Regions from separate parts of the Pseudoalteromonas sp. DL2-H2.2 genome, predicted to be linked through region 2. Evidence: predicted binding sites of a transcription regulator. Region 2 holds the regulator's gene; each other region holds the start of a gene.

Region 1 (7,656 bases), 620 kb from region 2:
CTGTCAGATGATGGGGACACAGCCGGCGCCACAGGCAGTGGAAACCACCCCCATGACGCCCAAAGTGGCCAAGTTTAGAGAGATAGAAGTGCTTTATGAAGCTCTGGAGGAACAAGCGCCAGAGGCCGAGCAGCCGATTGACCCAGGCTTTATCAGCGAACGACACCGTAAACAGGTGGCCAACTATGCATCTCAGATAGCGCTTGAGCTGTCCGACTCTTTATTAGGCGTGCACCCTCATTCCGTGGCGGTCACAAGCTTTGTGAGCTTTGATGATACGCTCAGAAGCAGCAATCAGCTGGGTAATCAGCTGGCCGAGAACCTGATCCATGCTTTCCAAAAGCTGGGTTATGCTGCGCTGGATTTCAAGTCACAGCAACAGATCCAGGTCACCCGCAGTGGCGATTTTTTGTTTTCCCGCGATAGCAGAGCCTTACCGGGTAAACCCGAGCCCAGCCACGTGCTGTCGGGTACTATGATTTATCGCGACCGGGGCGTAGAAGTCAATGCGCGGCTGCTCGATTTTGAAAGCCGGCTGGTGGTTGCCAGCTGTATGGTGACTATTCCCTACTTTGTGTTAGATTCCGGCGCAACCGCGGCCAGATAGCCATTTAGCGGCAAAGCGCTGATTTTTCCTTTGCCGCAGCTCACCCACCGTAAAAACATCATTTATTGTATTAAGAATCAAATGGTTGACCAATTAAGCGAAAACGCTTAGTATTTTTCGCAGCGACACGGCCTCTTAGTTAAATGGATATAACAGCCCCCTCCTAAGGGGTAGTTGCAGGTTCGATTCCTGCAGGGGCCGCCAGCTACTTTTCTTTTAAATCAACCCCGATACAGCAAGCAAACCTCATTCTGAACGACCTGAACTCGGATAAGTGATCCTCATCATGAGAGGGTGACTAATTTTATCGAGCGTACTTTTGATGTTGTGCGGCTAAAGCGCAAAGTCTTCCTGGGTTTGTACCATGACTTCCACCAGATCGTTGATCTGAATGTTATTCAGCGGGCGCTTTGATATGTTCTCGGCAATCGCATTTTGTGCATTTACTTGAGTAATACGCACCTGATTGAGGGTCTTAATACTTTGCGGAAAAAACTGGTTGGTCGAGCCCTGCATGTCGCGGCGGTGAGAGATTGTTAGCACCTGGCCAATTTCAATACCATGATTGCGGCCCAGGTTGATCACCAGCTTGCCCTGTTCCCGGTGCAGGATCTTGCCTTTGCTGGGCAGGCATGACAGTGCCGAGTCCAGATCCTGCGCTACGCTGTTAAAAACGCTCTGGATCTGTTTGGCGTAGTTGGTACGCCAAAAGGTATCACTGTAGACATCAACAATTTTGGTCTTTTCGAAAGGCCAGACGCCACTGACGGCATAGTGTTTTTGCCAGACCTTGTCTCGGGTCAGGGCATCAAATGCAACAAAGTCGATTTTAAAGCTGCGCACGTATTCTTCATCCTGCCAGAATGCGTAGTCATCGTTGGTTTTATCTCCCGCAGCAACGTCCGTGATCTGGCTCATTAGCACGTACTGGCTATTACTTAGGGTGGTCAGCGAATCGATCAGCTGTCCATCGTATTCAAAGCGTTGGGTAAAAAACGGACGGGCATTGATCGCATGATCCAGATAGGGGATCGGCTTAACGGTGAGATTGCGTTGTGCCAGTGTATGGTAAAGGCGTTCACTGGTGGCTTTAGCAATGTCAAAAATTTGACCCAGGCGTGCCTGATGCGGCTGAATAAGCTGACTTTGTGTGATGGTCACCTGTTTTGCCACCGCCGCTTGTGCGCACTGCTCCAGTTTGGGGAAGATGTCAAGGTGCAAAGTAACACTGACGACCCCATCTTGCTTTTGTTCAGAAACCAGGTTGATCTGTTGGATCTCGCCATGACTTTTTATCTTGATCTGATCTTGCGTGAGCACGCCATCCGCCAGGGTCTGAACGCTGGATACGGTCGCACCGGAGAAGATCAGCGCCTGAGTGATGGCATCCTGCACCGCCTCCTGGCGTGCTTCGGCCAGATCTTCGGTGTGCGCATTGGCATAGCCCGTTACTTCAAACCACTCTGCACTGGCCCCAAAACTGGCGGTAGCCAGTAACACACTCATAATACGCGACAATTTCATGACTTTATTACCGAACTCTAAGCAAATCTCTATACTGAATCAGCAAGTCTCGTGCCAATGGTGTTGGCAAGGTTTGTGCATACAGAAACCTTACTTGATGATATGGCCAACGGGCCACACAGAGGAGTTACCCTATGAATCAGTTTAGAGCGCTTTGGCATCAACGGATAGTCAGCCTGGTTAAATTCTGTGTTGTTGCAACAGGACTAAGCCTGGCGGGATGTAGCTCTATTATAGATAAGCATGTTGAATACAGTTATGTAAAACCCGATTCTTACCCTGTGCTTAAGGCGGTTGGCTATGCGCCACTGAGTTCACAGCCCGGCAGCAGCGACACAGAAAAAATGCTGATGGCCATTAAGGTATCTAAGCTTGAAGCCTATCGTGAGCTGGCTGAGCAGGTATATGGTCACAGATTAAGTGCCAGTACCACGGTACAGGGCGCAATTGCACAAAACGACGGGTTACGCAGCCAGGTACAGGGCTTGATCCGCGGTGCTAAGGTAATGAAAAGCTATGCGGTTGGCGATATTTATACCACAGAGCTGGAGCTGGATATGAAGCGGGTTCACGATTTGTATATCGGTGAAGTTAAACCACGCAAAGTCGAGCGCGTCACGTATTACTGAGCGAGCCTGACGGGTTAGGGCGGTAAATTATGTCCTTTGCTTTCATTGTGCCTTCAATTTATACTGTTTAAATATACACATCACCTCAGCGATGCTGAGGTGCATAGTAAGGTTAATGGGAGATTTGTCGGTGCTTGATCCGAGAAATGAAGCGCAAAAGGTGCTTAAACGTTTGTGGTGTGACTGTCAGTTTCCGGTTGACCCTGTGACCATTTGTAAGTCGCTTGGTCTGGACGTTGTAGAAATGGCGCTACCAGATAAGGTGTCGGGTGCGTTGATCAAAGAGGCGGGTGCCGATCCGGTTATCGTGTTACATCAGGACGACCACCTAAATCGCAAGCGTTTTAGCTGTGCCCATGAGCTTGGCCATTATATTTCCCGTATTGAGTCTGACAATACAGACAAAGAATACGAATATATTGACCTCAGAGGCCCCAGCGCGTCTACCGGCGAAGACGAGGAAGAAGTGTTCGCCAACCAGTTTGCTGCCAACTTATTAATGCCCAATGAAGAAGTGAAAAAGCTGCATCGTAAGAAAATGGCCCACTTTGAAATGGCGCTGCATTTTGGTGTGTCCGTTGAAGCCCTCAAATATAAGCTCAATGCGCTGGAGCTGTTGTAATGACGCAAAACAGGGAAGATAGTAAGGCCGAGCAGTCATCGTTTGTTGCGCAAATTAAACACAACGTCAAAGAGAACAAATTCACCAATGTTGACCCTATGCAGGCGCAGAAGGTCAAAGATGCCGAGTCTGACCGTGGCCTGAAACAGCGTTATGCTTTGTGGTTTATCGTTATTCTTGCCGTACAACTTTTGATTATGAACTTAGTGCTCGTACTGGTGGGTATGGATAAGTTGCATTTTGAAGAATGGACACTGAATTTGTACATGGCGGGAACGCTGGCCGAGGTGTTCGGCGTGATTCTGGTGATCACCAAAAACCTGTTTCCCACCAAAGCCGAGTAGATTTAGCCTGAGCACTCAGGCTTTAAGATTTTTAACCAACTCACCCATATTAGAGACCACACTGCCATCTTGCCCATAGGTCATCGAGGTGGGCGCGCCGATCAAAATGTCTTTCAGCTCACGAACGGTTAGCTGTGCCTGGTGCGCAGCCTGGGCGTTAACGTCATTTTGTCTTTTGCAGCGATACAGTAAGTCTTTAACCTGCTCGGTTAACGGGGTGATTTCTTCGTGGCTGAACGTGGCCTGCGGGTATTTAGACAGATCTTTATCCAGCTTTTGCAACTGATTAAGGGTCGTAAGCTTAGTGCGGGCGATTTCTTTGAGGTTGTCGCCGTTGCGAGAAGCAAGCGCGTCCAGTTCATCATCCAGAAGCTGGGTCAGAGCTTCCAGAAGATTAATTTGCGCTGTTAGCTGATGGGCACACAGTGCCGTTTGGTCGTCCACTTATACTCTATCCAAATAAATCGAACTCAAAGGCGGCAATGTTCTTAGCCAGCTTTTCGCTGTCTACCTGATACTTGCCCTCGGCAATGGCTTTTTTCAGTTCATCGACTTTTTTACTGTCGAAAGACGGTGCCTGTTGCGCTTTTTCCTGCAACCCTTTCAGTTGCTGAGCTTGCGGCGTCAGACTCACTGAGTCGGCAGCGGTTTTAGCTTGCGCTTGTGGCTTGGCTGTCGTGTTGCTTGCTTCATTTCTTTGTAATTCAGCACGTTGTTGCTTTGCATTCGTTGCAACATTGTTCGGCTGATTTTGACCGTTAATGTTGTTTACCATGATGATGACCCGTTAGTTAAATTGCTTCAGCCTTTATATCGGCAAGCCTTTCGCTTACTTTAGCAAAAAAATCAGATTTTGACTGCTACTGAATCAACATCTTTCACCCGTGCAAGCACCGTTTTTCCTGACCTCGCATTTTTGACCCGGATCTGCTCTCCTAAGTTCCCATCCTGCAAGGCAATACCATTGGTTTTAATCATAAGTGTGCCATCACTGGCCAGAATTGTCACGTTATCGCCTTTGCAAATCATGCAAATCTGAAACATGCTAAGCGGTTTACCCTGTTGGATGCGGCGTTTGGTTTTGCTGCCCACAAGCAGTGCCATATCGTCAATATTGGCCGCACGAACAAAGTGCTTGGGTCGCATCTCGATTGTTAAATCCTCTGCAGTTAACAGTACGCCTTTATCAAGCATACGGGTGCTGACAATCACAGGGAGCAGTGTTTCGATTTTTACATGAACAAACTGGACCCACGACTCCAGGTCGTCACAGCGCACCATAACCGTCACCTGACGATTAAAAGGCGGGCTGGATTTGCTGCTAACTTGCAGTGGTTGCAGGCATTGACGTTCAGGAATGCGGGTATCCAGTGGTAACGCCGTAACGTGCTGCTCTTCTTCTGCCTGAGTGGGCGCAGGGGTCTGCGTTGCAATAAAATCTATTGCTAATTTCTCAATGTCTTTTGACTCATAGGTTTGACCATAAGCAAATGACGTGGCTAAAAAATATGCCACTATGGGAAAGAAATAAGCGGATAATGTAATTTTTAACAAACTCATGATGTTTCGACTATGCTTATGGGGTGAAACAAGGTATAAAGATTTTGCGTGATTTGCCTCACCGCTTCAAGGGCGACTTTGAATGGTAGAGTACAAGCAAACATTGTTCCGATAAGCAGTTTTATAGCAGGAGAATGACATGGCAGGTATTTTGGACTCAGTAAACCAACGAACGCAGTTGGTGGGTCAAAACCGACTTGAACTTTTACTATTTCGCCTCAGAGGGCGCCAACGCTTTGGGATCAATGTATTCAAAGTGAGAGAGGTACTACAGTGCCCACCCCTGACGGCAATGCCCAAGTCCAATGCGTTTATCAGAGGCGTTGCACACATTCGGGGGCAAACCATTTCCGTGATCGACATGTCGTTGGCTGTCGGCGGGCCACCTATCGAAAATATCAAAGACTGCTTCATCATTATTGCTGAGTATAACCGCTCTGTGCAGGGGTTTTTGGTGGGTGCGGTTGAGCGCATTGTAAATATGAACTGGGAAAAAATAATGCCACCGCCTTCAGGCGCAGGGCGTTATTCCTATCTGACTGCGGTCACCGAAATTGAAAATGAGCTGGTTGAGATCCTCGATGTAGAAAAGATCCTTAACGAGATCTGCCCAATTAACACTGAAGTGAGTCAAGAAATTGTCGCCGACGGTGAAATGCAACGAGACCTGGGTGAGCGTATTGTCTTTATTGCCGACGATTCTGCGGTAGCACGTAATCAGGTCAAGCGCGCACTGGAGCCATTAGGTGTGCAGACTGAGCTGGCCAAAAATGGTAAAGAAGCCCTGATCCGCTTGAAGGAAATTGCGGAGATGGATTGCCAGAACGATGTCACTGAACGCGTGGGCTTATTGATCTCAGACGTTGAAATGCCTGAAATGGATGGCTACACCCTGACCGCAGAGATAAAAGCGGATCCTAAACTGGCGCCTTTGCATGTTATTTTACATACTTCATTGAGTGGCGTATTTAACCACGCAATGATCGAAAAGGTCGGTGCTGATGACTTTATTGCTAAATTTAACCCCGATGAATTGGCAACAGCCGTGAAGAAATGGGTTCATTGCGATTAATTAGTGGCGGTAATACTTTGGAAAATAAACACTTAGAACAAAGCGAGTATGACCAGTTTCGCACTTTTTTAGAACAACAGTGTGGGATTGTACTGGGCGACAATAAACTTTATTTAGTAAAAAGCCGACTGGCGCCCTTAATGTCTCGTTTTAGCGTTGACTCTCTGTCAGCTCTGGTTAGTAAAACGCTCAGCCCGCACGAGCGGCAATTGCGTGCCGCTGTGGTGGATGCGATGACCACTAACGAAACCCTGTGGTTTCGTGATCAATATCCTTTTGAGCTACTTAAAACGAAGATCTTCTCTGAATTTAAAGATCTGCGTCGCCCTGTTAAGATCTGGTCTGCGGCCAGTTCATCCGGGCAGGAGCCTTATTCTATTGCCATGTCGGCCAATGAATTTCAGACATCAAACCCTGGCGCGTTGAAAATGGGTGTTCAGATAGTTGGTACAGATATCTCAAATACCATGCTGGATATGTGTAAAAATGCCGAGTACGATGCGCTGGCATTGGCACGCGGTTTATCGCCGGAACGTAAAAAGAAGTTCTTTTCAGACAGTGGTAACGGGATGGCGAAAGTGAATGAGCCCATTCGCCGCATGGTTAACTTCAGACATTTAAATTTGCTCGACTCTTATGCATTGCTGGGCAAGTTTGACGTAATTTTCTGTCGTAATGTACTGATTTACTTCTCGCCGGATGTTAAAGCGAAGATCATCAGCCAGTTTGCGCAGGCGCTTAACCCTAAAGGGTATTTGTTCCTTGGTGCGTCTGAATCTATGGCAGGTCTGAATAACGACTTTGATATGCTGCGCTGTAACCCGGGTATCATTTACCAGAAAAAAACCTAACTTTTTTGTCGGCCGCTGTGTGCGGCCCGCTTATTCCTGCTAGGTGTCTTTCAGCGGTCTCTTCATAGAATCAACCTCGCAGACATAACCCCTTAGAGCGAATCTTTATACACTGACGATGATGGCACAGTTAGCCAAGGCAGTTACATCCAGGCCATCCTGTTATGTCCAGCCAAAGTGTTCCCAGATATACTTCACTTTATTCAGTATTAAATTTTTACCGTGACTCATGGCGAAACCCAATAAAAAAGGCCCTACCAGAACCGTCGATATTTTTTGTGCCAACTGTAAGGCTCCGCTGTACAAATACCGAAAGGGTGGAAAAGGCGCACTGGTTAAGTGCTTTAAAGAACGGATTGTGACGGATCGCACTAAGCTTGACGGTGTGTGTCCGGGTTGTGACACCGTGTTTGCCCGAGATACGCTGGTGCGTGGCACACCCGCCTT
Region 2 (7,656 bases):
AGCCCTATTCTGGCTAGTCGTCGGCATGGTCCTGCTGCCGGTCAGTGCTGACTACCTGGTCGATTCCGCAGTAGACATTGCAAAGTATTTTGGCATGAGTGATCTGCTCATCGGCCTGACAATTATCGCTATCGGCACCAGCTTGCCTGAGCTTGCTGCGTGTGTGGCAGGTGTACTTAAAAATGAAGACGATCTTGTGCTGGGCAATATTATTGGTTCGAACATCTTTAATATTTTGGCGGTGTTGTCTATTGCCGGGATCCTCAATCCTGCAACGTTGGACAGCAACATCGCCAGCCGCGACATCTATGTCATGCTGGGCGCAACCGCTGCGCTGGTACTGATGAGTGTCAGCCTGAAAGGCCGTCGCCAGATCAACCGTGTTGAAGGCGGACTGCTCCTTGGCGCATTCTGTGGTTATATGTACTTCATTATTTAAGGATTCAGCATGAGCACGCACAACTTTATCGGCTCTGCCAGGCAGGTATTAGAAATAGAACAACAAGCCATTGCCGAAATTGCTCAGTATGTGGATACAAAATTTACCGCGGCCTGCGAACTTATGTTGCAATGCCGAGGTCGTATCATAGTTATAGGGATGGGCAAGTCCGGCCACATTGGCAACAAAATAGCAGCCACACTGGCCAGTACCGGCACACCTGCGTTTTTTGTTCACCCGGGTGAAGCAAGCCACGGTGATTTGGGTATGATCACCGCCGATGACGTGGTCTTGCTTATCTCAAATTCAGGTGAAACCCACGAAGTATTGGCTATCGTGCCGGTGATTAAACGCATTGGCGCACAAATCATCAGTATGACGGGCAACCCTGAGTCGAATATGGCAAAGCTGGCAGATATCCACCTGTGTATCAAAGTGTCCAAAGAAGCCTGTCCTTTAGGCCTTGCGCCCACAGCGAGCACCACAGCGACGCTGGTTATGGGTGACGCGCTGGCCGTCGCTTTACTCGAAGCCAGAGGTTTTACGGCGGACGATTTTGCCCTGTCACACCCCGGTGGCAGCTTAGGTAAACGCCTGCTGCTAACCCTGGCGGACGTGATGCATTCAGGAGAAGCCGTTCCTGTCGTTACACAAGGCTGCACCATTACCGACGCACTGGTTGAGATGTCAGGCAAAGGCTTAGGTATGACCACGATTGTCGATGCCCAGGGGCAACTCAAGGGCTTGTTCACAGATGGGGATTTACGCCGTATTATTGAACAACGACTTGACTTACACAGCACCCCGATTGAGTCTGTTATGACAAAGCACTGCACCACAGTGACACAAGATATGCTGGCCGCAGAAGCATTGCATATCATGGAGAAAAAACGCATCAATGGCCTAATTGTGATTGATGCACAAGGTTGCCCAATCGGCGCATTAAATATGCAGGATTTACTGCGAGCAGGAGTTTTATAAATGCTGTTTTCCGATCTTTACCAGCCCATAGACGACACCATTGTCCGTAAAGCACAAGCGATTAAACTGCTGATCTGCGACATCGATGGGGTATTTTCCGATGGCCGTATCTATCTGGGTAACCAAGGGGAAGAGCTAAAGGCATTTAATACCAAAGACGGTTTTGGCATCAAAGCGCTGATCAATGGCGGCGTTGACGTTGCCGTGATCACAGGCCGTCATTCACAGATTGTTCAGCAGCGCATGACTAGCCTCAACGTCAAACATATCTATCAGGGGATGGAAGATAAGTTGCAAGGTTACGCTGAGTTGAAAGACACATTGCAACTGGACGATCACGAAATTGCCTATATCGGTGATGATGCACCGGACCTGCCAGTCATGCTCAAAGTGGGCCTGTCTGTTGCTGTGCAAGACGCACATCCGATGGTGATCCGTGCTGCCGACTACAGAACCCTGTTGCCCGGTGGCTATGGTGCGGTGCGTGAACTCACTGATTTACTGCTACTGTGCCAGGGCAAATCGCTGGGTTATGAAGGCAGCAGCGTATGACCGTGCTTCGCGTCTTATTACTGATTGTATTCAGCCTCACTATGCTGTGGCTGTGGTACCCCTATTTATCGCAATCAGGTCAGGTTACCCAACGCTCCGAAGAGGTGCTGGCTAAACCCGATTACGTTGCCATCGACCTGAAACAAACCAATTATGCAGAAAATGGTCAGCTCAGCTATCAAATTACCGCTGACAGAATGGAACTTTATCAGGAGCTTGGTTTCAGCCATTTTACCGCGCCCATCTTTACGCTGCATAACGATCAGCAAAACTGGCAGCTCAAGGCCAATGAAGCCACTCTGTATGGCAATAATACGTTGATCCTGGAAGGGCAGGTACAGGCCACCAATCTGACAGCTGATGCCATGATTAAGCACATCAATGCCGACCATGTGCAGGTCGACATAAACGAAAAACATATGCGCTCTGAACATCCGGTGGAAATTACCGGGCCCAACTTAACGATTTCAGGAAAAGGCCTGGTGGCCGATCTCAACACTGAAATCATTGAACTCATCAACCATACTGAAACAATTTATTATGAGCAATAAATTAACCTGTTCCCTGATCTTACTGTGCACATTAAGTGCGTTTCATCCTGCGGCTTACGCAGAAAACTCACCCGCTGATCAGGTCATTATCAGTTCGGGCACCCAGCTGGCCCAGTTGCAAACCAATATCGGCGTGTTCGAAGAAAACGTCGAAATCATTCACGGCGAGCGTAAGATTCTGGCCGACCGCCTCGAAGTGCATCGCCGCGAAGAGCTTGGGAAAAATAAACAGCTGCTGGTCGCCACAGGCAGCCCAGCTGTGTTTCAGGAGCGTCAGGCCGATGGCACACTACTGAAAGCCACTGCTAAAGAAGTGCGTTATGACGTTGCAAACCGCATGTTGACGATTAAAGGCGGTGCCGAAATCAGCCAGGCGGGACAAAAGATCAGCGCCCAAACCATTGTGTACGACATGGAAAAGAAGCTGATCAGCGCACAACGTGGTGAGCAGGAACAAAACCGTGTTAGAACCATTCTTTTACCCGAAAAAGACAATACCAAGCAACCACAAGAGAAGGGTAATCCGTGAGTAAGTTAACCGCCACGGCACTGGCCAAAAGCTACAAGGGCAGGCAAGTCGTTAAGAACGTTGAATTGAGCGTTGAGGCAGGCAGTATTGTTGGTCTGCTCGGCCCTAATGGCGCGGGTAAAACCACCACCTTTTACATGATTGTCGGCTTGGTGCCCAGTGATAAGGGTAGCATTCACATTGATGATCAAGACATTACCTTGCTGCCTATGCACAGTCGGGCAAGGTTAGGCATTGGTTACCTGCCTCAAGAATCCTCTATTTTTCGTAAACTGACCGTCTATCAGAACCTGATGGCCATCTTGGAAACCCGTAAGGAGCTCAATAAAGAGCAGCGAGAAGTCATCCTCAACGAGTTGTTAGATGAATTTAATATCCAACATATTCGGGATAGCCAGGGTATGGCTTTGTCGGGTGGTGAACGTCGCCGGGTAGAAATTGCACGCGCCCTTGCGGCAGATCCAAAATTTATCTTATTGGATGAGCCTTTCGCTGGCGTTGATCCCATTTCGGTGTTAGATATAAAGAAAATTATCGAACACTTAAAAAACCGCGGCATAGGCGTGCTGATCACCGACCACAATGTACGTGAAACGCTGGACGTCTGTGAGAAAGCTTATATAGTGTCACATGGTGAACTCATAGCAGCAGGCACCCCGGAGCATGTTCTTGCCGATCAAACCGTGCGGGATGTCTACCTAGGTGAGCAATTCAGGCTATAGTTATAAGATTAGAAGTAAATAACAAAAAGGATTGTTAGAGATACATGAGGCAATCGCTACAGCTGCGCATGGGGCAGCAACTGACAATGACACCACAGCTGCAACAGGCCATTCGCCTGTTACAGTTGAGTACGCTAGATCTCCAACAAGAAATCCAAGAAGCGCTTGATAGCAACCCTTTGTTGGAAGTGGAAGAAGGTGAGTCTGAATCACATGACAATGAAACTCAGTCCAAATCGGATACTGAGTTAGAACAACACACAACCAATGATAATGACAGCTTTGAGGACTCGGCTGTCAGTGACTACGAACAAGACAGCGATGCTGCATTAAACAAAGACACAGTCAGTGACGATCTGGCAATGGACGTCACCTGGGACGAGTACATCAGTGCCGCCCCGGCAAGCAGCTCTGGCCCGATGCCAGAAGATGAAACCATCTATCAGGGCAAAACCACTGAGACGCTGCAAGAATATATGATGTGGCAACTAGAGCTCACGCCTTTCAGCCCAACTGACAGAGCCATCGCTTTGGCGATAGTGGAAGCCGTTGATGATGCTGGCCTGCTGACAATCAGCTGTGAAGACATTGTCGAGAGCATGAATCAAGACAATGACGACGAACACATAGAACTGGACGAAGTTGAAGCCGTACTGAAACGGGTGCAATTATTCGATCCCGTTGGTATTGCTGCGCGCAGCTTGCAGGAATGCTTGTGTATCCAGCTCAACCAGTTTGATCGCAACACCCCCTGGCTCACTCAAACCAAAGAAATCCTGACTGAACACATTGATTTGCTGGCTAGCCGCGATTATCGCACTTTGATGAAAAAGACCAAGCTCAAAGAAGCGGATCTGAAAGAAGTAATGACCCTGATCCACAGCCTGAATCCGAAACCTGCTGCCAGCATAGTGCAAGAAGAAGCGGACTATGTGATCCCGGATGTGTCGGTGAAAAAGGTGAAAGGACGCTGGGTTGTTGAGCTCAACCCGGACTCAATGCCAAAAATCAGAGTGAACGATCACTACGCCGCTATGTCTCGCTCCGTCAAGTCGAGCACCGATAGCCAGTTTATTCGCTCGCACCTGCAAGAGGCAAAATGGTTCATCAAGAGCCTGGAAAGTCGTAACGAAACTTTATTAAAAGTTACTAATTGCATTGTGCAGCAACAACAGGCATTCTTTGAACATGGCCCCGAGGCAATGAAGCCGATGGTACTCAATGATGTGGCCGAAATGGTCGACATGCATGAGTCCACGATTTCACGTGTCACTACGCAAAAGTATATGCACACGCCACGCGGTATCTATGAGTTGAAGTATTTCTTCTCAAGCCATGTCAGCACTGAAAACGGAGGAGAATGCTCTTCGACTGCAATCAGAGCATTGATCAAAAAGCTAATTGCCGCTGAAAACACAGCTAAGCCATTAAGTGACAGCAAAATAGCGGATGTATTGGCAGATCAAGGGATCAAAGTGGCTAGACGTACAATTGCCAAATACCGAGAGTCTTTGGCTATCCCACCGTCGAATCAGCGTAAAAGCCTGATTTAGACGTAACTACAGAAGGAAAATGCTTATGCAACTAAATTTAACTGGTCGACATGTAGAAATCACCGATTCGTTAAGAGACTATGTAACAAACAAGTTTGCGAAGCTAGAAAGGCACTTTGATCACATCAATAATGTGCATGTTATCCTAGATGTCGAAAAGCTGATCCAAAAAGCAGAAGCCACACTACATGTGAACGGGGGAGAAATCTTTGCCTCAACCGAACACCGGGATATGTATGCCGCAATAGACGGACTTATCGACAAGCTTGATCGCCAGGTGATCAAGCATAAAGAGAAGCTAACTCGACACTAATCATGAAACTAAGCTCATTGATTTCACAGGACTGCAGCAAAGCTGCGGTCCTTTTTAATAGCAAAAAACGCATTCTAGAGTACATCAGTGAACTGGCTCACAGCCAGCTTCCTGACAGTAATGCCCATGATATCCTGGACGCTTTACTGAGCCGTGAAAAACTCGGTAGTACCGGCATAGGTAAAGGGATCGCGCTGCCACATGGCCGCCTGCCTGGCATAGATAAAGTGGTCGCCATGCTGCTGGTTAACCAACAAGGCATTGCCTTTGACGCCATCGACAATCAACCCGTCGACATTTTTGTGGCACTCATCGTACCCGAGGGAGAAAATCAACAACATTTGCAGACCTTGGCAACAATCGCTGATAAACTTAAAAACAAGGTGTTTTGTAAACGAATCAGACAAGCTCACAATGATCAGGAGTTATTTGCGATAATTGAAGAGTTTGACAACTAACGGAGAGTTTCAGTGCAGCTAATTATTGTCAGTGGTCGTTCCGGCTCGGGTAAATCAGTCGCCCTTCGCGTACTGGAAGACCTGGGCTATTACTGCGCAGATAATATCCCAGTTAACCTGCTACCAGCATTAGTACGCAGCGTATCAGACAGTTATGATAAAATTGCTGTGAGCGTTGACGTACGTAACCTGCCAAAAGATCAGCAAGAGCTTGACGATATTCTAGAATACCTGCCTGGATTTGCCGAGCCCAATATTTTCTACCTAGATAGTGAAGACCAAATTCTGATCCGTCGTTTTTCCGAAACGCGTCGTCTGCATCCACTGTCGCTGGCCGATTTGTCGCTGGACAAAGCGATCAAGAAAGAAAAAGAGCTGCTTGATCCGCTTATCCGCCGTGCCAATATCACCATAGATACCACAGATATGAGCATCCACCAGCTGGCGGAGCGGATCCGGGAAAAAATTCTCGGTAAAAAAGACAAACAATTAATCATTACCTTTGAATCTTTTGGCTTCAAACATGGTATTCCGAAAGAAGCGGACTACGTCTTCGACGCCCGTTTTTTACCTAACCCACACTGGGAGCCAGAGCTTAAGCCTTTGACAGGTTTAGATAAACCCGTCATTGATTACTTGGCCAGCCACAGCCTGGTGCAAAAGTTTACCTGGCAGATCCAAACCTTTGTGCAAACCTGGTTGCCACACCTGGAGCGCAATAATCGCAGCTATCTGACTATCTCTATAGGCTGTACCGGCGGGCAACACCGCTCCGTCTATCTTGCCCAGACTTTGGGTGAGCGTTTTGCTCGTACTCATAGCAATGTGAAAATCCATCACCGCGAACAAGAAAAATGACACAACGCTTTGAAGATACTTTTCTGATCCAAAATAAACTGGGGCTGCACGCCCGTGCTGCCAGCGTGCTGGCCGAGCTGTCAGCCCAGTTTGACGCCAATATCACCTTATTCCAGGGCAGCAAGGAGGCCGAGGGAGACAGCGTGCTGGCGTTACTACTGCTTGAAAGCAGTCAGGGTAAAGAAGTGAAGGTCGTCTGCGAGGGGCCAGATGCCAAACGTGCTTTGCATGCCATCGGCAGCCTGATAGCCGATAAATTCAACGAATCCGAGTAGCGACCACGCGACTTACCCCTGTTCTGGCAGCGTCAGACTGCCACTTTCTCGCTGCTATCTCCCCTTTTTTAGTTATACCAATTGATATTAAAACAGCTATAATTATCATACGCCTATAATCAGTGCGCAATACACTCATGACAAGCTTAACTGTCGACTATCCAATCTGGGACGCCTATGCCTGAAGTTTTTGAACAAGACTACACACTGGAGCTTTTACAGCAAGTTACTAATGCCCTCAACAGTGGTCAGTTTGTTCAAGTCAGGCGCACATTAGCCGAAATTCCGCCGTGCGATACGGCATTGCTGCTTGAGTCCTCCCCACATAAAGTCAGAACCCAGTTGTGGCAACTGGTTGATCCGGACATACAGGGTGACGTGCTCGAGGAGCTGTCGGAAGACGTCAGGCTCAGCATCATTGCCAA
Region 3 (7,656 bases), on a different contig from region 2:
TCAGGCTGCGCAGCCACAGGCCATCAAATAACCCGGGCATGTGACAAGGTGAGCGCAGTCGCGTTACTTTAGGAATATTGACTCCGGCGCGTACCAAAGGATTACCAACAAAGTGGATTGAGCCGCTCAAGACATTGAACAGCGCCGCGCTGCGTTTACAGATGCCGACCTGCCAGCTGAGCAGACGCACGGGCCGCGCACTGATATCAATCCAGGTTTGGCGACGCAGCGGTGCTTTAAAACACAGCAGTGCCGCGGCCGTATTGACGATAAACAGCGGTAACAGGGCGATGACCAGTAACAGGGCTGCGCTAACACGCAGTGCTGTATTAACGCTGGCATGACCTGCCTGTGATGACTGAGTATTAAGATAGGGTGACATCGCATCCTCCGCTGTTTAGTGAATTACACTAAGGAGATAGCGAAGACCGTGCCAAACTTTAATTTATTGTTTTATAACGACTATTTTAAATTTACCAGGAACATGAAGCGCGTAAACTGCATTGCATTTTGATAATTTTTTTATTTTGAAAAACCCTCAGCACTTTTTCATAAAACCCTCAGCACTTTTTTAAAAAACCTCAGCATTTCGCAAAGTAATGCGGATATAGGGTTTGGATCTGTGCCAGAGCCCCAGGGACACGTGACTGGACTACAGCCAGTTTATCTGCCTGCTCTTCGGGCCGGGACAAGCTATAACCCAGCAGCAGGCGCGAGCATTTGAAGATGGCAGTATGAAAGCACTTATCCAGCAGCGAACACTTCAGGGGGCCATAGTTAAAGTGACGAATATAGTCATCCAGCTGTGCATCAAAGGTATTGTTCCAGTGCTTTTGCAGCTCGGCCACGCCTGCGCAGCCCGTGGCATAATGGATCACATGTCCGTTTTCGCCCCAGCCAATCCCCTGTGACTCGACCACGGGTTCCGTCATAGACGTGATGAGGGTATCCAGCCAGGCAATCGCCTGCGGACAGTTACGCATTAACATGACACCTGAGTTAAACGCCCCGCTATACCCTCTGGCAAGATACAAAAACTTGTCTGGCTGATAGAGGGTATCCAGCGCCGGGCAGAGTGGCTGAATACAGGCATCGGCATCCACAAACAACACCTGCCGGTAACCGGCCTGTAGCGCCGCTTTGAGCAAAAATAATTTAAGCCAGCAACACTCAGCGCCAAGCCGGTTCAGCCAGGGGCGGGTCACCACCACGTAATCGTACCCCATCCGCTTTGCGTACTCGCGCTGGCTGTTCAGATAACGGCGGTAGCGCCACTGATAACCATTCAGTGCCACAGAGAATATTAAAGTGTCTGATTGAGCAAAGTGCATACTTACCTCCTTTGTGTCTTATCCCTGTTAAGTAAGCAAGTATTGCACCGATCATTGAAATTATCCTGCGGCGCGCTGTTGGCAGACTACTTTGTTTGTTTTACCGCCCTTCCTCAGCCATTTTTTGTTTGCAAAGCGCAATGCAGTGCAATTTGCGAAAAGCCCGATAACGACAACAAGAGAAAAACATAAACCACTGAAAGTAAACAGGTTAAATTTTGGCACGCTTCATGAAATATCGAACACAGAAAGAAAAAACCTAACTTTCAATCGGAGCGACTATGATGAAATTACCTAACCCACTTTATCCCTTGATGGCCACTGGCTTAATCGCCTCAGGGCTATTATCGTTTGCAGCTTGCGCTGTAGAGCAAGTCGATGGTCAGTATGTCTGGCAATTCCAGTCTGGCCAGGCCTGGCCCACAGGCTATAACCAGTCCACGGGTAAACCCGACTCACTAATCTATGCGCGTGACGAATATAGTTCGGATTTCTTCCAGCGGATTCAAAACGCACTGCCTGAAGCGCGGATTAATGAGGCTTTCATTACAGGTGACGAAGGTTCTACCATACACCTGGTTGAAGACGCCGAAGTATTTGTTACGTTTATCCATGAAGGTGCCGGTTACAAAAACTCATTTGGTTACTTTACCTTCGACCCGGAGAATCCGCCGCAATCACCCGAAGAGGTGCAGGAGACCATTGTCTTTCCGAACCTCAGCTACCCTCATCTGACCAACGGGCACCGAGTCAGCATAGGTGAATTTCCGGCAGGCACCAGCATTGGCTTCTTTATCGCGGCAAATGGGTTTTGGTATTACACCGGCGTAAAACCATTTCAGATCCCTTATTACTATTCATTATCTGATCTCAATCCGGAAAGTAACGAGACCTTGCGTCAGCACTGCGTGTTATTGCTGGATGAAGAAGAGCAAGAAGTAGTCATCGGCTTTGAAGACTTGCCACGCACCTGGGGCGACAACGATTTCAACGACGCCGTATTCAGCGTGAAAAGCTCGCCAGCTTCTGCCATTTCTGCACTCAATCTGACCGTTATGCCCGAGCAAAACGACAGCGACGCCGATGGCATTGAAGACGAGCTGGATGAATTCCCCAACGACTTTAACCGCGCTTACAGCCAGTACTTCCCCAGTGCACAAGGGGTAACCACTTTGGCTTTTGAAGATAACTGGCCTGCGCGAGGCGACCATGACCTCAACGACTTAGTGGTGAAGCAGCGTATTCGCATGACCTACAACGCCGATAACCAGATCAGCGGCTTTATCATCAATGGCTGGATCACTGCACGCGGCGCCGCCTATCAAAATGGCTTTGGTCTGCGTCTGATGAACAGTGAGCCCGGGCTGATCAAACAAGCCAGCCTGACCATAGACGGGCAAAGCTTCGACAAAACCGCTGAAAGCGGACAGAGCAACGCGGTTTTATCGCTGTGGAGTAACACCCATGTATTCACCACCACGGGGCAATCTGGCCAGTGTCAGCACTTTAATACGGTGATGACCTGTGATTACTTTGAGCCGGTGCCTTACACCTTTGATGTGAGTTTTGAACAAGGGCTGGATACACTCAGTATCAGTGACTTTGATTTCTTCCTGTATCGTACCCAGGATCGCTCACTGGAGATCCACCTGGCGGACTACCCGCCAACAGACAAGTTTGATAGCAGTCGCTTTGCCACCGCGGATGACACCTCTAATGCGCAAGCCAACCGCTATTTCAGAACCGCCGAAAACCTGCCCTGGGCACTGATGATCAGTAACGACTGGCACTACCCCAGAGAATATCTTGATGTCATCTGGGCCTATCCTGCCTATGAAACTTGGGTAGAAAGCAACGGCGAACAGGCGCAGGACTGGTTTATGACCAACGAACGCACCACCCACACATTCAGCGCACACTAAGAGGACACGACCATGACAACATTTAACCAACTTTCGACCCTGACCTTACTGTGTTTAACCTTGTGCGCCTGCGGTGGCGGTGGTGGTGAAGGCGGCTCATCCGGGCCAGCCAGCACCAGTCCGGCAAGTTCATCCAGTAGCACGGTTACGACACCGGCACCGACTGCGAACACGCAGCCACAGGCGCAAACGGATGACAGTGCCGCAACCCCGGCACAACCTGCCGAGCCTGCGCCAAATTACGACCCGGATCCAGCACGGCTGGACAGTGCAGCCGAAACGTCCAACGACTTGCACGTCAAAGCCGATTTTAACTTCAGCACCAGTAAATCCGTGACCCTGGACCTGGGCGGACAAGATGTTTTTGGTGACTCTCTGGCCAATAAAATGGTCAAAATCTACGCCCTGCATAAGGTGGTTGAAAGCTATGAAGATCAAGCTCTGGCCGACAAAGCCCTGCTGGCAACCACGCGCTTTAACAGCGCAGGCCAACTCACGCTGACACTGGATGTGCCGGTCAATTACCAGACCCTACTGATAAGCGTTGATGGCATGTTGCAAAGCAATCATTTACTGAGCGAACTCACAATGCAGGCAACCACAGTAGCACACCAGTTTAACTGAGCCGTTTAATCGCTTCCTCGCCAAACCGCTGCTCAGTGACTACTGAGCAGCGGTTTTCTCATTGTGCCGTTGCTTGTTTATTAATGCTTCAATTTGTCTAAGACTGTGTAATACTTGTATTAACACGCGTTAAATTAGGCAGGATTACATGGACCCGGTTACTAACATCACCTTGCTGTTCGTCGACGACGAGCCCCTTATTCTACGTTCACTTACGCGGGCGCTAAAACACGAGCCCTACACTGTATATACCGCGCAAAGTGGCGAGGAAGGCCTGGCCTTGTTAGAACAACACCCCATTGATGTGGTGGTATCGGATAAAATGATGCCCAATATGTCGGGGATAGAATTTCTCGCTCAGGTTGCCGAGCGCTTTCCTGATACCATTCGCATGATGCTCACCGCCTTTACCGAGGTTGAAGACCTCATTGATGCCATTAACCAGGGCAAAGTGTGGGGCTATATGCAAAAGCCCTTCGAGATGAGCAATATCAAACTGACGCTCGAGCAGGCCGTGCAAACCAAAATGCTGGTGGCCGAGCGCAACATGTTACGTGCCAGCCTGCAACGTTATCGCAGCTCGATCAAGTCGCAATTTTACCGCTTTGTGGGTGACTCCATCGCCATGCAAATGGTCTACAAGGCGATTGAAAAAGCCGGTCCCAGCCAGGCCAATGTGTTTATCACCGGGCCCAGTGGTACCGGTAAGGAATTGGCCGCGGACGCCATTCACCGCGCCAGCACCCGCAAAGATAAGCCGTTGGTGTGCATTAACTGCGCCGCCATACCCAGCGAGCTGATGGAGTCTGAGATCTTCGGCCATATAAAAGGCGCCTTCTCAGGGGCGGTTACCAACCGCGACGGGGCAGCAACTCAGGCCGATGGCGGCACCCTGTTTCTCGATGAAATTGGTGAAATGGATATGAACCTGCAAGCCAAGATCTTACGCTTTGTGCAGTCTGGCACCTTTCAGAAAGTGGGCAGCGGTAAAGAGGAAAAGGTCGATGTACGATTTATCTGTGCCACTAACCGCGAGCCGCACCAGGCGATTGCAGATCAGCGCTTACGGGAAGACTTATTTTATCGCTTGAATGTGATTGCCATTGATTTACCGGCGCTGCATGAGCGAGATCACGATGCGCTGCAAATTGCACAGCATTTTTTGAGTAAGTTCAGCGAAGTTGAAAACAAAGTGTTTGTGGGCTTCTCACCCGCCGCCGAGCAGCTGATCTTACGCTACGACTGGCCGGGTAACGTACGCCAGCTCGAAAACCTCATCCACAGTTGTGTGGTGATGTCTGACGGGCCGCTGATCACCGAAGACACGTTGCAAATGCAGCTTAAACTTAAACCCTGCGATGCCCAGGCCCTGCTCAACGGCCAATCAGGCGAGATGCGCAGCAGCCCACCGCAGCCATCGCTGAGTGTGCAGCAAAGCGGCTATGCAGCACCTCAACAGGCTGCCGAGATCCCATCTGAAAGCCAGATCTGTTCGCTGGCAGAGGTCGAACGTATCGCCATTGAAAAAGCCATTGCCGCGTGCGACGACAACGTGGTAAAAGCCGCCAGCTTGCTGCAAGTCAGCCCCTCGACCTTATACCGCAAAATGCAGCAATGGGGAGATAAAAATACGGGTGCCTAATTTTATCGGGCGCTCTCCCATTCGCAGATCGCAAATTGCAAAACCCCTGTCGCAAAATGCGATCTGCACACCGTAAGCTTTACCAAAATCCCTTCCGTATACACCCCTCGCCGTCAAATCAAGTAATCTAGATTACAAATAAAGTATTTAAAAAACAGATAGCTAGTCGACTTTATTGAATTCTTTTACAGCCTCAACTCGCCTTGGTACGGATTTTGGTTAGTAAAGGTATCCGATAACAAGAGAGCAATGCCATGACACACCCAACCAGCACAATGCGGACCCTGCTCAGCAATACCTCTTACCTGATTGGTGCCGAGGTGGTTGCCAAGGCCTCGCGGCTGATCAGCATCATGGCGATGGCGGCCTGTTTGTCTGCCACTGAGTATGGCACGGCCATGCTGGCGCTGACCGTGCACGAAGTGCTGAGGCTGCTACTGCGCTCTGGTGCTGGCGCACAGGTGATCCGGGCCAGCGATGACGAATTACCCGCTTTTTTGAAAAATGGCCGGTTATTACAGTGGCTGCTGTGTGTAGCCCTATGCCTGGTGCAAATTCTGGTGGCACTGGCCAGCAGCTGGCTGTTTCCAGGTCAGGACATGACTGTGCTGATTGCCTTAATGGCGCTGACCTATCTGGTATTTCCGCTGGTCTGTAATCAGGTTTTCCTGATGCAACGGCGTAACCAAATGGGCCTGTTCGGTCTGATCAGCAGCGTCTGTATTATCACCGAAAACTTAGCCCTGGCTGCTGCACTGTACCTCGACGCCGGACTACTGGCCGTGGTGATTGGCAAATGGGCTTTTACTGTACTTTGGCTTGGCTGCTTTGCCTTTGTCCCCACTTCAGCCATGACGGGCCAGTTCAGCAAAGCAGTATTTACCCGGTTACTTAAAGCATCCACCCAACTCGCTGGCAGCGAAATCCTGCGCTCGCTGCGTGTCAATATGGACATGTTTGTTGCCGCTCGTTTGCTGAGCCCGGAACTGTTCGGTCTGTACAGCTTCGCCAAAAGCGTGGGAGTTGGGCTGGCGATATCGGTTGCTCAGGCTTACACCACGGCCCTCTACCCCTTTGTTTGCAAACTGAAAAACGCAGGCAATTTTGGTAGCAGGCACAGCCAGGTGCTGCTCGCCATTACGACGGCTGTGTCTGCCATTTTTATTATTCAGGCGTTGCTGGTGCCCTGGTATGTGCCAGTGCTTTTCAGTGAACACTGGCAGGGCAGCTTTACCACCAGCGCGCTGCTGTGCCTGATAGCCACCAGCACAGTGTGGACCGACAGCTACGCCGTGATGCAACGCGCTAATGGCCGCTTTGCACGAGAGTGCCAACTGAATGCTTACTGTTTACTGATCTCACTGGCCGGGCTGTTAATGCTACAGCCCGACCAACCCGTTTTACTTGCCGCCGTACTGGTGAGTTGCAGCGCACTGTGGCTGCTCTTCCCTTTGGCAGACTTTGCGCTGAAACGCTGTGATGTCGGCGCAGCAAAACCTTCCTCATGATCCGGAGCCCATTATGACTAACTATGTGATTAACTCGAAACCCGTTGTCAGTATCGTCATCCCTATGTACAACGTTGAAAAATACATTGATAAATGCATCTGCTCGGTGCTCAACCAGACCTATCACAATTTTGAAGTGATCTGCGTTGATGATGGCTGTAGCGATAACACTCTCAACTATCTGAGAGACTATAAAGATCACCGGATCCATATTATTCGTCAGCAAAACCGCGGCCTGTCCGGAGCACGTAATACCGGGATCCGCAACGCCCGCGGGGTTTACATTGCTTTGCTGGACGCCGACGACTACTGGGCAGTCAATAAGCTCGAAAAACATGTTGACCATCTGAACCGTCACCCCAGTGTCGACGTCAGCTACTGTCCATCCTTGTTTGTTGACGATGACAATAGACAACTGGGGATTGGCCAGTTTCCCAAATTAAACAACATAGATGCCAAAACCATTTTTTGTCGCAACCCGGTAGGCAATGGCTCTGCACCGGTAATACGCGCAGCCGCATTGGAAAATGTCGCCTTTCACGACGAGACGCGCAGCTGGCGGCAGTATTTTGATGAAAACCTCAGACAGTCTGAAGACATTGAAATGTGGCTACGTCTGGCGCTGTACA

Evidence for each region. The regulator sigma-54, encoded in region 2, starts transcription at its own class of promoters, with help from an activator protein. The targets are predictions, from matches to a motif close to GTTGGCACGNNNNTNGNNT.
Region 1: L1285_RS02645 (LPP20 family lipoprotein) is a predicted target of sigma-54. The motif match lies at 2,194-2,212, and genes of this name have one in related genera.
Region 3: L1285_RS08920 (LruC domain-containing protein) is a predicted target of sigma-54. The motif match lies at 1,549-1,567, and genes of this name have one in related genera.

What each region holds. Positions count from the first base shown of each region.
Region 1 covers NZ_JAKGBD010000002.1:12,837-20,492, reverse strand. The annotation lists gene L1285_RS02660 (FlgO family outer membrane protein) at 1-607, shown strand, start outside; tRNA gene L1285_RS02655 (tRNA-Arg) at 737-811, shown strand; gene L1285_RS02650 (flagellar assembly protein T N-terminal domain-containing protein) at 941-2,131, opposite strand; gene L1285_RS02645 (LPP20 family lipoprotein) at 2,266-2,760, shown strand; gene L1285_RS02640 (ImmA/IrrE family metallo-endopeptidase) at 2,891-3,382, shown strand; gene L1285_RS02635 (hypothetical protein) at 3,382-3,726, shown strand; gene flgN (flagellar export chaperone FlgN) at 3,742-4,170, opposite strand; gene flgM (flagellar biosynthesis anti-sigma factor FlgM) at 4,178-4,501, opposite strand; gene flgA (flagellar basal body P-ring formation chaperone FlgA) at 4,573-5,286, opposite strand; gene L1285_RS02615 (chemotaxis protein CheV) at 5,426-6,358, shown strand; gene L1285_RS02610 (CheR family methyltransferase) at 6,376-7,209, shown strand; gene L1285_RS02605 (hypothetical protein) at 7,439-7,656, shown strand, end outside.
Region 2 covers NZ_JAKGBD010000002.1:632,560-640,215, forward strand. The annotation lists gene L1285_RS05500 (calcium/sodium antiporter) at 1-439, shown strand, start outside; gene L1285_RS05505 (KpsF/GutQ family sugar-phosphate isomerase) at 449-1,420, shown strand; gene kdsC (3-deoxy-manno-octulosonate-8-phosphatase KdsC) at 1,421-1,972, shown strand; gene lptC (LPS export ABC transporter periplasmic protein LptC) at 1,969-2,523, shown strand; gene lptA (lipopolysaccharide transport periplasmic protein LptA) at 2,513-3,052, shown strand; gene lptB (LPS export ABC transporter ATP-binding protein) at 3,049-3,774, shown strand; gene L1285_RS05530 (RNA polymerase factor sigma-54) at 3,819-5,327, shown strand; gene hpf (ribosome hibernation promoting factor) at 5,353-5,640, shown strand; gene L1285_RS05540 (PTS sugar transporter subunit IIA) at 5,643-6,098, shown strand; gene rapZ (RNase adapter RapZ) at 6,111-6,956, shown strand; gene L1285_RS05550 (HPr family phosphocarrier protein) at 6,953-7,231, shown strand; gene mgtE (magnesium transporter) at 7,409-7,656, shown strand, end outside.
Region 3 covers NZ_JAKGBD010000004.1:178,795-186,450, reverse strand. The annotation lists gene L1285_RS08930 (WecB/TagA/CpsF family glycosyltransferase) at 1-382, opposite strand, end outside; gene L1285_RS08925 (hypothetical protein) at 582-1,331, opposite strand; gene L1285_RS08920 (LruC domain-containing protein) at 1,613-3,253, shown strand; gene L1285_RS08915 (hypothetical protein) at 3,266-3,877, shown strand; gene L1285_RS08910 (sigma-54-dependent transcriptional regulator) at 4,026-5,519, shown strand; gene L1285_RS08905 (oligosaccharide flippase family protein) at 5,774-7,027, shown strand; gene L1285_RS08900 (glycosyltransferase family 2 protein) at 7,041-7,656, shown strand, end outside.